DNA from 2 places in the Paenibacillus sp. FSL H8-0315 genome. Region 2 is predicted to be linked to the other one. Evidence: riboswitches for the same ligand, from Rfam matches in the RefSeq annotation. Region 2 holds a riboswitch; the other holds the start of a gene.
What was found. A riboswitch is a leader RNA that binds a small molecule or an ion and turns the genes downstream of it on or off. The one in region 2 is predicted to bind preQ1.
Positions count from the first base shown of each region.

Region 1: linked by a shared signal. The riboswitch ahead of MHB56_RS20480 (queuosine precursor transporter) and the one ahead of queF (preQ(1) synthase) in region 2 are both predicted to bind preQ1.

Region 1 covers NZ_JBBOTA010000001.1:4,699,863-4,706,180, reverse strand. The annotation lists gene MHB56_RS20485 (AMP-binding protein) at 1-194, opposite strand, end outside; gene MHB56_RS20480 (queuosine precursor transporter) at 466-1,179, opposite strand; PreQ1 riboswitch class I at 1,190-1,235, opposite strand; gene MHB56_RS20475 (methyl-accepting chemotaxis protein) at 1,602-3,290, shown strand; gene MHB56_RS20470 (YnfA family protein) at 4,859-5,185, opposite strand; gene cobS (adenosylcobinamide-GDP ribazoletransferase) at 5,569-6,318, opposite strand, start outside.
Region 2 covers NZ_JBBOTA010000001.1:215,407-221,724, reverse strand. The annotation lists gene MHB56_RS00810 (ABC transporter ATP-binding protein) at 1-185, shown strand, start outside; gene murB (UDP-N-acetylmuramate dehydrogenase) at 336-1,247, shown strand; gene MHB56_RS00800 (hypothetical protein) at 1,312-1,647, opposite strand; PreQ1 riboswitch class I at 1,959-2,002, shown strand; gene queF (preQ(1) synthase) at 2,166-2,639, shown strand; gene queC (7-cyano-7-deazaguanine synthase QueC) at 2,669-3,331, shown strand; gene MHB56_RS00785 (6-pyruvoyl trahydropterin synthase family protein) at 3,331-3,813, shown strand; gene queE (7-carboxy-7-deazaguanine synthase QueE) at 3,806-4,528, shown strand; gene MHB56_RS00775 (cysteine hydrolase family protein) at 4,664-5,185, shown strand; gene MHB56_RS00770 (VanW family protein) at 5,186-6,004, shown strand; gene MHB56_RS00765 (zinc-dependent alcohol dehydrogenase) at 6,086-6,318, shown strand, end outside.

The sequences.
Region 1 (6,318 bases), 4.5 Mb from region 2:
TCAACAAATTCAATACGATTCGTAGATAAAATCGCGATTTTGTCATGCCTCAGACCCTTTTGCTGTAAGCCATTCGCGATTCTCCGCATCGTTTTTACTAATGTGGCATAGGTATGACTTGCTTGGTCATGGGTTAAGGCAATGCTGTCGGGCTGCTGTGCTGCATGACGCAGTATAGGAACTACTAGATTCATCCTGATCACACCTGTTCGTAATTTCTGTGACTACCGACTATATACATTCTCTTCAATCGGACTGCCCCGCAAGTCCAGCCCAAACTAAAGGATATGTGATAAGCGCCGGCGCTCCTGTTAAACTAACCCGCTAGAATTGCTACGATAGCTTATTTTAGCTTTATATTATTTTTATGTACACATCTTTCATGTAACGATTAAGTCCATCTTACAACGAAAAAACAGCCAGCACGCATCGATTATGATCGGTACGCGCTGGCTGTATTGTTGTTTAGTCCTTCTTTTGAACGGATGATGGTGAACCCTCTTCAGCAAAAGTAAAGGTTCGGGCGATATATAAGATAGGTGTGCTTACTGCGGTTAGTAAGAACTTCGCTAGATAAGTCGTAAGCAAAATTTCAAGCCATACATTCCAGTCATACAAGCCCGCAAACGCAATGGTACAGAAAATAAGTGTATCCACAAAGGAGCTAATCATCGTACTACCGTTGGAACGAATCCACAGCTGACTTGAGGTGCTGTAATATTTACGAATCCAAGAGTACAACCGAACATCTAGGAACTGACTAATGAAGTAAGCAGTAAGACTACCCAAAGCTAGTCGAGGCATCAGCCCAAAAATCGTCTCCAAAGAAGACTGAGCGATATCGGTCTCCTGCGGCTTAAATACTAATACCATCTGCATAATGACTGTAGTCATAAGCAAGGTGAAGAAACCAAACCAGACCGCTTTACGTGCTTCCGCTCTTCCGTACTTCTCATTAAGTAAATCGCTGGTCATATATAAAGTGACATACATCGTATTTCCGAGTGTCATCACAATATCAAATGGCATAGCAATCGTCTTAGCTACCTGAATGTTAGCAATTACAGTAGCAATACCTACCCAGGCATACATTCCACTTTTCCCGAACAAGCGGTAACAGAGTAGAAAAAAAGCAAAATTGACAATAACAAATAAAACTCCCCACAGCAAATTAAACATATTACTGAAATTCCTCCTAGTTTTGTTTACGCGGGATGGTTACGAACCGCGGCTTACAATATTAAATTTTCGGAACAAAACATTAATACTCTATCACAATAGCGCTTAACAATCCATAAAAATAATATTTTTATATGAAATTGGTAGTTCCATTTCTTTTTTTTCGCCAATTATCTAAAATAGTCAGCAATAATTCATTTTTTTCAGAAAAAAATGCTCTATAGGACAAAACTTTCACTATTCATCCAGAGGTTAATTCTATAGAATAGTATCAAACACCTTATTCCCGATCCATTTAGTAGAAATATGACATAACTATGGAATATATCTCGGGTCGCCAATTTCCAGCAGTTGGCATGGAGTATCTAGTGAAGACTAAAAAAGAAATGACCTCACCGTCCATAAAAAAAGGAGAGAACGATATGTTTCGTATCAAGCATTCGATCAGTCGCAAATTTACGCGTTTATTATTTGTTGTTCTGTTGCTCACGTCTCTTTTGTTAAGCACCAGCTTCTATTTTATCTCTATCAGTATCTTCAACAGCTATGTTATGCCGCAGATTAACAAAATCCTTACTGCCGCTGCTCAGGACGTATATAAGAATCTCAACGTAATGCACGCCCAGCAAACCCTAAATAAGAACGATCAGTCTGCCACCAATCTCGAGTTCTATTTTCAGGAAAAGAGGAAACAACATGGAGTGGAAACCATTTTTCTGGTCAATCTGAAAGGGAAAGAAGCTGAGATTCTATCCGCAGATCACGATGCAAAATTGCAACGGGCAGAAAGTGTCACCGTATCCTCTGCAATGCAACAAGCCTCTAAAGGAAAAACTGGACTAAGCGATACATATAGCGACGCACATGGTATACATAAAACAGCTTATATCGGTATTCCCGGAAGTACGATGGTTATCGGTGTAAGCAGTGACGTAAGCTTCATTCAAGAAAAAACAGACAGTATTCTATGGACAAGTGCCGGAATCACACTTCTGACGTTGATCATCGGCCTAACTGGTGCATGGTTCATGAGTGTGCGTATAACACGTCCAATCTCAAAACTGGCAGCTTATAGTGCCCGGCTCGCAGAGGGAGATTTCACCGAAGAATTATCAGTTAAAGGAAATGACGAAGTTGCACAGTTGTCCGTAAGCTTCCAAGCGATGACCCAACGCCTGAAAGAAATGATTGGACATGTACTGGTAACCTCTAATACTGTCGTTGCGGATTCCAACTCTTTAAAAGAACGTGTTGAGGTTCTCAATGATATGGCGGAACACTCCAGCTCATCGGTAGTAGAAATCGGCAAAGGTAGTACGACTATCGCTAGCAGTGCATCAGATAACTCGAGAGCAATGGAAGAAATCAATTTAGGCATTCAAAGTATTGCCTCAGCAGCGAATGAAGTCACGGAGCAAATCAGTGAGGCTTCCGCTGAAGCAAGTGGCGGTAATGAAATTGCTCAAAGCGCTGTGCTGCAAATGCGCCAGGTTGAACGTGCTTCCCTACAGTCGCTGGATCAATTACAAATCATGAATGAGCGTTCAGTAATGATCGGAGAAGTCGTTCACAGTATTACTGAAATTACGAAACAGATCCAAATGCTGTCGCTGAATGCTTCAATTGAAGCTGCACGCGCAGGAGAGCATGGACGCGGCTTTGCTGTTGTTGCGGGAGAAGTACGCAAGCTGTCTGAACAATCCCGTAACGCAAACGAACAGATCCGTGACTTCCTACTTGGGCTTCAAGAAGATATGAGTCGCTCCGTTACCGAGATGAACCACGTGAATTCTGAGGTTGCCTCTGGAGTCGGCAAAGTAGCAGAAGCAGGTGATGCCTTTAATCACCTCCTGATTCTTATCCAAAGCATCAATCACAGCATCCAATCCGTATCTGCGGCTACACAGCAAATCTCGGCAAGTACAGAAGAAGTCAGTGCTTCCGTCGAAGAAACTGCACAAATTACATCAAGATCGCAAGAAAGTGCGGACACACTCGCTGCTAACTCAGAGCGGCAGCGCGTCGAACTGGAAGGCCATGCAGAAACCGTTAAACATCTGTATGAGCAAGCCAAGAAACTCCAAGAAGCTGTGCAGCAATTTAAGATTTAACGCTTGTAAATTAAAACCCCCGTTCACACGAAAGTGTTGAACGGGGGTTTTTAGTTTGCGATGGCTCGCTTAGACTTGGGGGCATACGCTAGGCTTGCGCGGAACCTCGATTAGACTTGGCTACATGCGCTAGCTTGCGCGATACTCTCGTTTAGACTCGGCACGCCATTTGCCGCTGGCTTGCGCGATACTCTCGTTTAGACTCGGCGCGTCATTTGCCGTTGGCTTGCGCGATACTCTCGCTTAGACTCGGCGCGTCATTTGCTACTGGCTTGCGCAATACTCTCGTTTAGACTCGGCGCGTCATTTGCCGTTGGCTTGCGGACTCAGATGCCGCTATTACTCGAAAAACTGCCATTTGGAGACTTTTTCGGACTCGAGAGACGCTATTGCCTCATAATCAACCCAGACTCAGCCTATTTCGCTCAAATAGCGCCTCTGGTGTCCGAAAACGCTCCAAATTAACCCTTTTATCGCAAATAAGATCTCCTGAGTCCGGAGCCAAGTTACCTACAGCAAATTACTCAAAGTTCCTCCGTGGCGCTACCTACTGCAAATTACTCAAAGTTCATCCGTGGATGCTACCTACTGCAAATTACTCAAAGTTCATCCGTCGATGCTACCTACAGCAATAGACTCGGCTACATGCGCTAGCTTGCGCGAAGCTCTCACTTAGACTCAGCACGCCATTTGCTGCTGGCTTGCGGACTCAGATGCCGCTATTACTCGAAAAACTGCCATTTGGAGGCTTTTCGGACTCGAGAGACGCTATTGCCTCATAATCAACCCAGACTCAGCCTATTTTGTTCAAATAGCGTCTCTGGTGTCCGAAAACGCTCCAAATTAACCCTTTTATCACAAATAAGGTCTCCTGAGTCCGGAGCCAAGTTACCTACAGCAAATTACTCAAAGTTCATCCGTGGCGCTACCAATAGCAAATTACTCAAAGTTCATCCGTGGCACTACCAACAGCAAATTACTCAAAGTTCATCCGTGGATGCTACCTACTGCAAATTACTCAAAGTTCATCCGTGGATGCTACCTACTGCAAATTACTCAAAGTTCATCCGTGGATGCTACCTACTGCAAATTACTCAAAGTTCATCCGTGGCGCTACCAACAGCAAATTACTCAAAGTTCCTCCGTCGATGCTACCTACTGCAAATTACTCAAAGTTCATCCGTCGATGCTACCTACAGCAAACTACTCAAAGTCCCTCCGTGGATGCTACCTACAGCAATAGACTCGGCTACATGCGCTAGCTTGCGCGAAGCTCTCACTTAGACTCAGCACGCCATTTGCTGCTGGCTTGCGGACTCAGATGCCGCTATTACTCGAAAAACTGCCATTTGGAAGCTTTTTCGGACTCGAGAGACGCTATTGCCTCATAATCAACCCAGACTCAGCCTATTTTGTTCAAATAGCGTCTATGGTGTCCGAAAACGCTCCAAATTACCCCTTTTATCACAAATAAGGTCTCCTGAGTCCGGAGCCAAGTTACTCACTTAGTAAAAACTGGGTTACTCAGCTTTCATTCCGCTTTTATGACTAAGCAAACCTCACTCAACCTAGTGCCGCGGTGCCCAGAGGATAACCGATACACCGATCACACAAATAACAGCTCCGACCCAGTCGTATACGTCTGGTGTCTTCTTGTCTACAAGCCATCCCCATAAGACCGCGAGTACGATAAACACCCCGCCGTAAGCCGCATACACTCTCCCGAAGGAAGGGAATTTTTGCAACGTAGGGATAATCCCATACGCTATCAGAATCAAAGACCCCACTAAACCGTACCAAAGTGGCCGTGATTCTCTCAACCATAACCATACTAAATATCCGCCACCGATCTCAGCAAGCCCAGCAATTATAAACAGCAGAATGGCAAATAACATGTCATCCCTCTTCCCTATCTATCTCATAAAAACGCAAAGGTTGCTCACAACAAATTGTACTCAAGGTTCACCCGTAGAACTCCTACAACAAACCACTCAAGGTTCTCCCATGGAGCTACCTACAGCAAATTACTCAATTACTCAAGATCCACCCTTAGAGCTACCTACAGCAAACTACTCAATGTTCATCTGCGGAGCTACCTACAGCAAATTACTTAAAATCCACCTATGGAGCTACCTACAGCAAATTACTCAAGATCCACCCTTAGAGCTACCTATAGCAAACTACTCAATGTTCACCCATGGAGCTACCTACAGCAAATTACTCAAGGTTCATCCGTAGTACCACCTACACCAAATTACTCAAGGTTTATCCGTGGAGCTCACATTAAATTGTGCTGGAGCAGCAATAACACTAGCAGCAGCACAACCTCCAGCAGCTCGTTCAGCGCGCCGTACACGTCGCCGGTAAGCCCGCCGAGCCGGCTGCTGATCCGCCGCGCAGCCGCGGTGCCGCAGGCCAAGGCCGCGACCGGCAGCAGCAGAGCTGCCGCCAGATGCAGCGGCCACGCGGCTAAGCCAGCGCCGAGCGCCAGTGGCGCAGCGGCGGCGGCCAGCGAGAGCAGCGCGGCGACTGCCAGCGCGCGCCGCTCATGCGAGGAAGCTAGGCCGGCGAAGTTCGCGGCCAGCCCCTCGTCTCCACGGGCAATGGGATAACGCACCATTGCCCGTACCATATACCAGCGGCTCCAGACCGCTGGTACCAAGAGCAGCGGCAGCTCGTAGTAGGCGAAGCCTTCGATTAGAGCTGCCAACAAAGATGCTTTAAACAGCAGGAGCAGCACGCAGGCGAGTACGCCCATCGCACCCACACGGCTGTCCTTCATAATCTCCAGGGCTCGCTCCCGTGGCCGATAGCTGAGCAGACCATCCGCGCTGTCCATCCAGCCATCAAGATGCAACCCGCCAGTGAGGCCTACCCACAGCATCAGAGTGAGCACAGCTGCTGGCCAAGCAGGTAAAATCAATCCCGTCAGGGCTGCTCCAGCAGCTAAACACAGCCCAATTGCTGCGCCTACCATGGGATAGAAGATTACACTCCGTCGCAGCAGTTCAGGAGAGAATCCCGGATC
Region 2 (6,318 bases):
GTTATGCGCAGCATATGGTAGCGATTAAGTCCGGTACTGTGGTTAGCGAAGGCTCACCTACTGAGGTTATGACACCAGATGTATTGCGGGAAGTGTTTGGAATTGAAGCGGATATCGTTCCGGATCCACGTACGGGTGTGCCACTGTGTCTTCCTTACGAGCTTGCTGCCTATAAAGCTGTGTAATTATCATCTAAAATCATATAACGAACAGGCTCCCGTCATTGACAAGGGAGCCTGTTCGTTGTTACAGTTGTGGTTGCCTACAATTTCATAATAACTCTTTAAAATAGATCAAGGACCATCATTTATACATGGTTAAAGGAGCATGAAAACATGAATATTGACAAAATTCAAGATGACCTAGAGCAGCTAATGACTGCAGGAAAAGTGAAAAGTCATGAGAATTTAAAAGATCACGTGTACACTAAAATGGGCGGAAAAGCTGATATTTTGGCTGCACCAGCTACTTATGATGAAATTCAAAAGATTGTTACATATGCAGAACAAAATGGGATAACCCTTACGGTACTTGGGAATGGCTCCAATGTGATTATCCGTGATGGAGGGGTACGTGGAATCGTTCTGCAAACGGCAGGACTGACCGAAATGGGAATTCGCGACAATCTCTTATATGCGCAATGTGGTGCCAAAATAATTGATGTTTCCAGATATGCGCTTGATAAGGAGCTTACGGGTCTTGAGTTCGCCTGTGGCATTCCAGGAACAGTTGGTGGAGCGCTCTATATGAACGCAGGTGCTTATGGCGGTGAGATCAAAGATGTCCTGCATAGTGCACTAGCTATAAATAAGAACGGGCAATTGGTAACTCTGCAAGGAGATGAGCTGCAATGGGGATACAGAAAAAGTGTATTCGCAAGCGGTGAGTATATTGTACTTGAGGCCAAATTTGCTATGACTTCCGGTGATGTTTTAACGATCAAGGCAAAAATGGATGAACTAACATATTTACGTGAATCGAAGCAACCGCTTGAGTATCCATCCTGTGGGAGTGTATTTAAGCGGCCTCCAGGCCGTTTTGCAGGTCAGTTAATTCAAGAGAGCGGCTTACAGGGTACAAGAATCGGCGGTGCTGAGGTATCCAAGAAGCATGCGGGATTTATTGTGAATGCAGATAATGCAACAGCCAGTGATTACATCGGGCTAATCCACCATGTAAGAGCGACTGTGAAGGATAAATTCGGTGTAGAGCTGGAAACTGAAGTGGAGATCATTGGAGAAGAATAAACGATAAGCAAAAAGAGCCCGCAGATCGCTGTGGGCTCTTTTTGCTTATCATAATCATGTTCGTTTAATCTACTGAAAGGGTGTAATTAGCTCTGTCCGTAGTTATTTCTGCCTTGCGGTCGGCTAAGTCTACGATTTGAAGACCTTCAACAGCTAAATCATAAGTGGATTGTGGCAGGGATACCAGTTCACCATCGGCGTTAAGTGTGCTGCCGAAACCTCTTAATATCAGTGCACTTCCAAGATATTCATCAATTACGTCGTCTGCACTCCGGAAATCTACGGACTCTAAATTGAAATGAACTTTATCCAAATCACGAAGTTCTTTCTTTTCAATAGCGATTGTTTCATTCAAATGATTGTTAAGCCAATCCATAAGCTGCTGTATACTTTGTTCCATAAAATGCTCCCACCCTTAGCTCGAAGATTATTATGAATAAGTTACCCCTTTCTTAGGATTTGAATCCTTTTTTTTGCTACATTTTAATTAACCATATGAATAGTTCATGTGATTAAAAAGAAATCCGCGATCAAATTGCCGTGGTTTTTGAGCTTCCTAATCTCTACATACGCAGGTCTATCCACGTTAATCTGGAGTTATTTGCTGATCTATATAAGGTAACAGTAAAGAGTAGAACTTGTCAGGAGCGGGCTACCCATGGTATAGTTCAAGACGCAATATGCTTTAAGAAGAAGTCTGCGCTAAGTTGTGCAGGAGAGGTTCGCGAACTCCCTCTATAAAAAACTAAGAATATATTAAACAGTACAAGCGGTTGCTGTCCTTTATCCGGACGTTGCTTCCGTTTCTTCTTAGTGGAGCCAAGTTTTCGAAATCTCGTTCTTCTTTCCATTACCGGCCAAGGCCGAAGGAAAAGAGAGGGGTTTTTTGTCGTGTCAGAAGGAAGATTGAAAGAGGAAATGCAGGAAGTTACTTTGCTTGGTAATCAGGGAACACAGTACAAGTTTGGTTATGATCCAGACATTCTGGAGGTGTTTGATAACAAACATCCCGGGCGTGATTATTTTGTTAAATTCAACTGCCCTGAGTTCACTAGCTTGTGTCCTGTAACGGGTCAGCCGGATTTTGCCACGCTGTATATTTCGTATATTCCTGAACAAAAAATGGTGGAATCCAAATCATTAAAGCTGTATCTGTTTAGCTTCCGCAACCATGGTGATTTTCATGAGGACTGTGTCAACATTATTATGAATGATCTGATCTCTCTGATGGATCCGCGTTACATTGAGGTATGGGGCAAGTTCACTCCGCGCGGAGGCATTTCAATTGATCCTTATTGCAACTATGGAAGACCGGGTACGAAGTATGAGGCGATGGCGGAACACCGCTTAATCAATCACGACCTCTATCCAGAAAAAGTGGACAACCGCTAAATTCCAACTTGTGATAAGGAGAGATTCATATGAACAAAAAAGCACTCGTCGTATTCAGCGGCGGACAAGATAGCACCACTTGCCTGGTTTGGGCATTGCAGCAGTATGAGGAAGTGCAGGTAGTTACCTTCAACTATAATCAACGTCATGCGGCTGAAATCGAAGTTGCAACAGAGATAGCAGCTAAGTTTAATGTAAAACAGCATATTCTTGATCTGGGGCTGCTCAATCAGCTGGCACCCAATGCACTTACCCGTCAGGATATAGATATCGTGGCTGGTGAAGGAGATGAGCTTCCAAGTACTTTCGTCGATGGACGGAATTTGTTGTTTTTATCTTTTGCCGCAATATTAGCTAAACAACTGGGGTACTCCCATATCGTCACTGGGGTTTGCCAAACGGACTTTAGCGGTTATCCGGACTGCCGTGATGTTTTTGTGAAATCATTGAATGTTACGCTGAACTTATCTATGGACTATGAGTTTGCGATCCACACTCCCCTAATGTGGCTGGATAAAAAAGAAACGTGGAAAATGGCCGATGCACTGGGGTATTTTGATTATGTTCGCGAACACACACTGACCTGTTACAACGGTATTATTGGCAGTGGCTGCGGTACTTGTCCAGCCTGTCTATTGCGTCAGCGTGGTCTTGAGCAATATGAGGCGGAGAGAATGGAGGCCGGTTCTTAATGCTTAACGAGGTTTCAGTCTGCAAAATATTTACGTTCGATGCGGCACACCAGTTAGTGGGACACAAAGGGAAATGCAGCAATCTGCACGGACATACTTATAAGCTCGAAGTAGTGCTTAAGGGCAAACCTATGGCCGCGGAAGGCCACTCGGATGAAGGCTTCGTCATTGATTTCAGCGATATCAAAATGACAGTACAACAAAGCCTTGTAGATCGTTTAGATCACGCTTTTCTTGCCATGGGAAATGAACCTGTGTTAGAGACGTTAACGAATACGGGCTCCAAAGTAGCCTTGTTGTCTTTCCGCACCACAGTAGAGAATATGTCTTCATATATTGCCTACAAGCTTAAGCAAGCAGGGTTGCCTTTGTACTCGGTAAAGCTATGGGAGACTCCAACCTCTTGGGCAGAGGTGCTGGCTGAAGATGTTCCGTATGAAGGGCCATCCTACCGTTTGTATGGAGGCTGTGACTGTGAGTAAGATTCCTGTAATTGAAATGTTCGGTCCAACTATTCAAGGCGAAGGTGCGGTAATTGGAGTGAAGACAATGTTTGTCCGCACCTATGGCTGCGATTATCGCTGCGGCTGGTGTGACTCCGCTTTTACTTGGGATGGTACGGCTAAGAATAAGGTTCGCATGATGGAAGCAGAAGAAATCATAAATGAATTATTGGCGTTAGCTGGAGATAATTTCGACTGTGTTACGATTTCAGGCGGTAATCCTGCCTTGATTGGTGAAGGAATGGGTACCTTCATCAATCTGCTTCATGAGCGTGGAATAAAAGCAGCGATAGAAACTCAGGGGAGTAAATGGCAGGATTGGTTCAATGACGTGGATGTGCTGACAATCAGTCCTAAACCTCCAAGCTCAGGAATGACAACGAATTGGGAAATGCTAGATAACATCATGAGTAAGATGGAGAAACTGGGTCGTTCTACACATAGCTTGAAGGTCGTAGTGTTTGATGATAATGATTTTGATTATGCGAAAAACGTTCACCAGCGATATCCGAATGTGCAGCTCTTTCTGCAGCCTGGTAATGATGATGTCACGGAAGAGGGCAACATTTCTGCTCGACTTCTGGGAAGGCTGGAGTGGTTGTTTAATAAAGTAATCGCGGATTCGGGTATGAACAAGGTTCGTGTACTTCCACAGCTGCATGCATTGATCTGGCATAATAAGCGTGGCAAATAAATGTTTGATGAAATCGTCCGGGTATCTGCTTACAGATACTCGGTTTTTATTTTTAACAGTTGTAACTTCTAGTAGGTAGATAGTCTGTCCCAGTTTCTGGTATGATTTTAAAAAAAGCTCTTGGAGGTTATTCATTTGGAACAATCAACAGCATTATTAATTATCGATGTTCAAGAAGCCATGTTCTCCTATGATCTAAAGCTGTACGATGAAGAGGGTGTGATGGACAGGATTGTCTCCCTTCAGCAAAAAGCTCGATTAGCAGGTACTCCTATTGTGTATATTCAACATACCGAAGATGAGGAGTACACAAAAGGTACACCCACTTGGCAGATCAGTCACCGCATCACACCGCAGGAAGGCGAAGTTATCGTTGAGAAGCCTACTTGGGATGCTTTTCACCGAACGGAACTGCAAGATGAACTCCAGAAGCTCGGGATTACGAATCTGGTGATCTGTGGGATGCAAAGTGAATTCTGTCTGGATACGACGATAAGACGCGCATACAGCATGGGATATAAAAGTGTACTGGTCTCAGACGCTCATAGCACCTTTGATAATGGGGTTCTGAGTAGTAGGGAGATCGTTAAGCATCATAATGCGATAATTGGAGGTAGATTCGCCCAGTTACGAGCTGAAAGCGAGGTTCAGTTCTAGATGAATACACCCCAGGCTGCCATGAAGCCTATTCAGCGTTCTCGCCTTAGATTGTTTGCTGGCAAACGATATTTTATTTGGAAAAGATATTTGAAATGGTGCACTGGACGAAGCAAAATAGCGAAGCAGCGTACGGATGAAACTTTAACTTATGCAGCTATGACTCATGCTACCCCGTTATTAAGAAGTCTTCGGAATGTAGATATGGTGCTTCAATACAATAAAATAACTAACTTACGGCTGGCAATTGCGAAGCTGGATGGACTTGTTGTGCAGCCGGGGGAGACTTTTTCCTACTGGAGAAGTATTGGTAAGCCCACTAAGCGAAAAGGGTATCTGGAGGGTATGGTGCTGCATTATGGTGGTTTTCATTCCGGGGTTGGAGGAGGCTTATGCCAGTTGTCTAATCTGATCTATTGGATGGCACTGCATACGCCACTTACCGTTATGGAACGACATCGTCACAGTTATGATGTATTTCCAGATGAACAACGTACACAACCTTTTGGAAGCGGGGCGACCTGTTCTTATAACTATTTGGATCTTCAATTAAAAAATAACACCGCTCAAACGTATCAACTAAAGCTCTGGCTGGACGATAGCCATTTACACGGGGAGTGGAGATGCAATGAGCAGGCGCTTTATGATTATGAAGTATACGAAAGTGATCATAGGATTAGTCTAGAGCCTTGGGGCGGATATATACGCAGTAACAAGATCAGTCGAAAAGTATATACACGCTCTGGAGATCTAATTGGAGATGAAGTTGTAACTGATAATTACGCACTAATGATGTATTCCCCGCTTCTTCATGGATAAGAGGTTAGGACTTAGGGATATAACATAGAAAGGCATGAAAATTATATCTCTAGACCATCTCCAAAGGAGCGGATTAACAGCATGAAAGCACTAACCTACCAAGGGAAGAAAAAAGTGAAAGTTAAAGAAGTAGCTGATCCGACGCTTGAGAAAAAAGATGACATCCTTGTTCGGATTACCACTACGGCGATTTGTGGCTCGGATCTGCACATTTATAACGGGGAAATACCAGGTATGCATGATGATTATGTTATTGGTCATGAGCCGATGGGGATTGTTGAGGAAGTGGGTCCTGACGTAACTAAAGTCAAAAA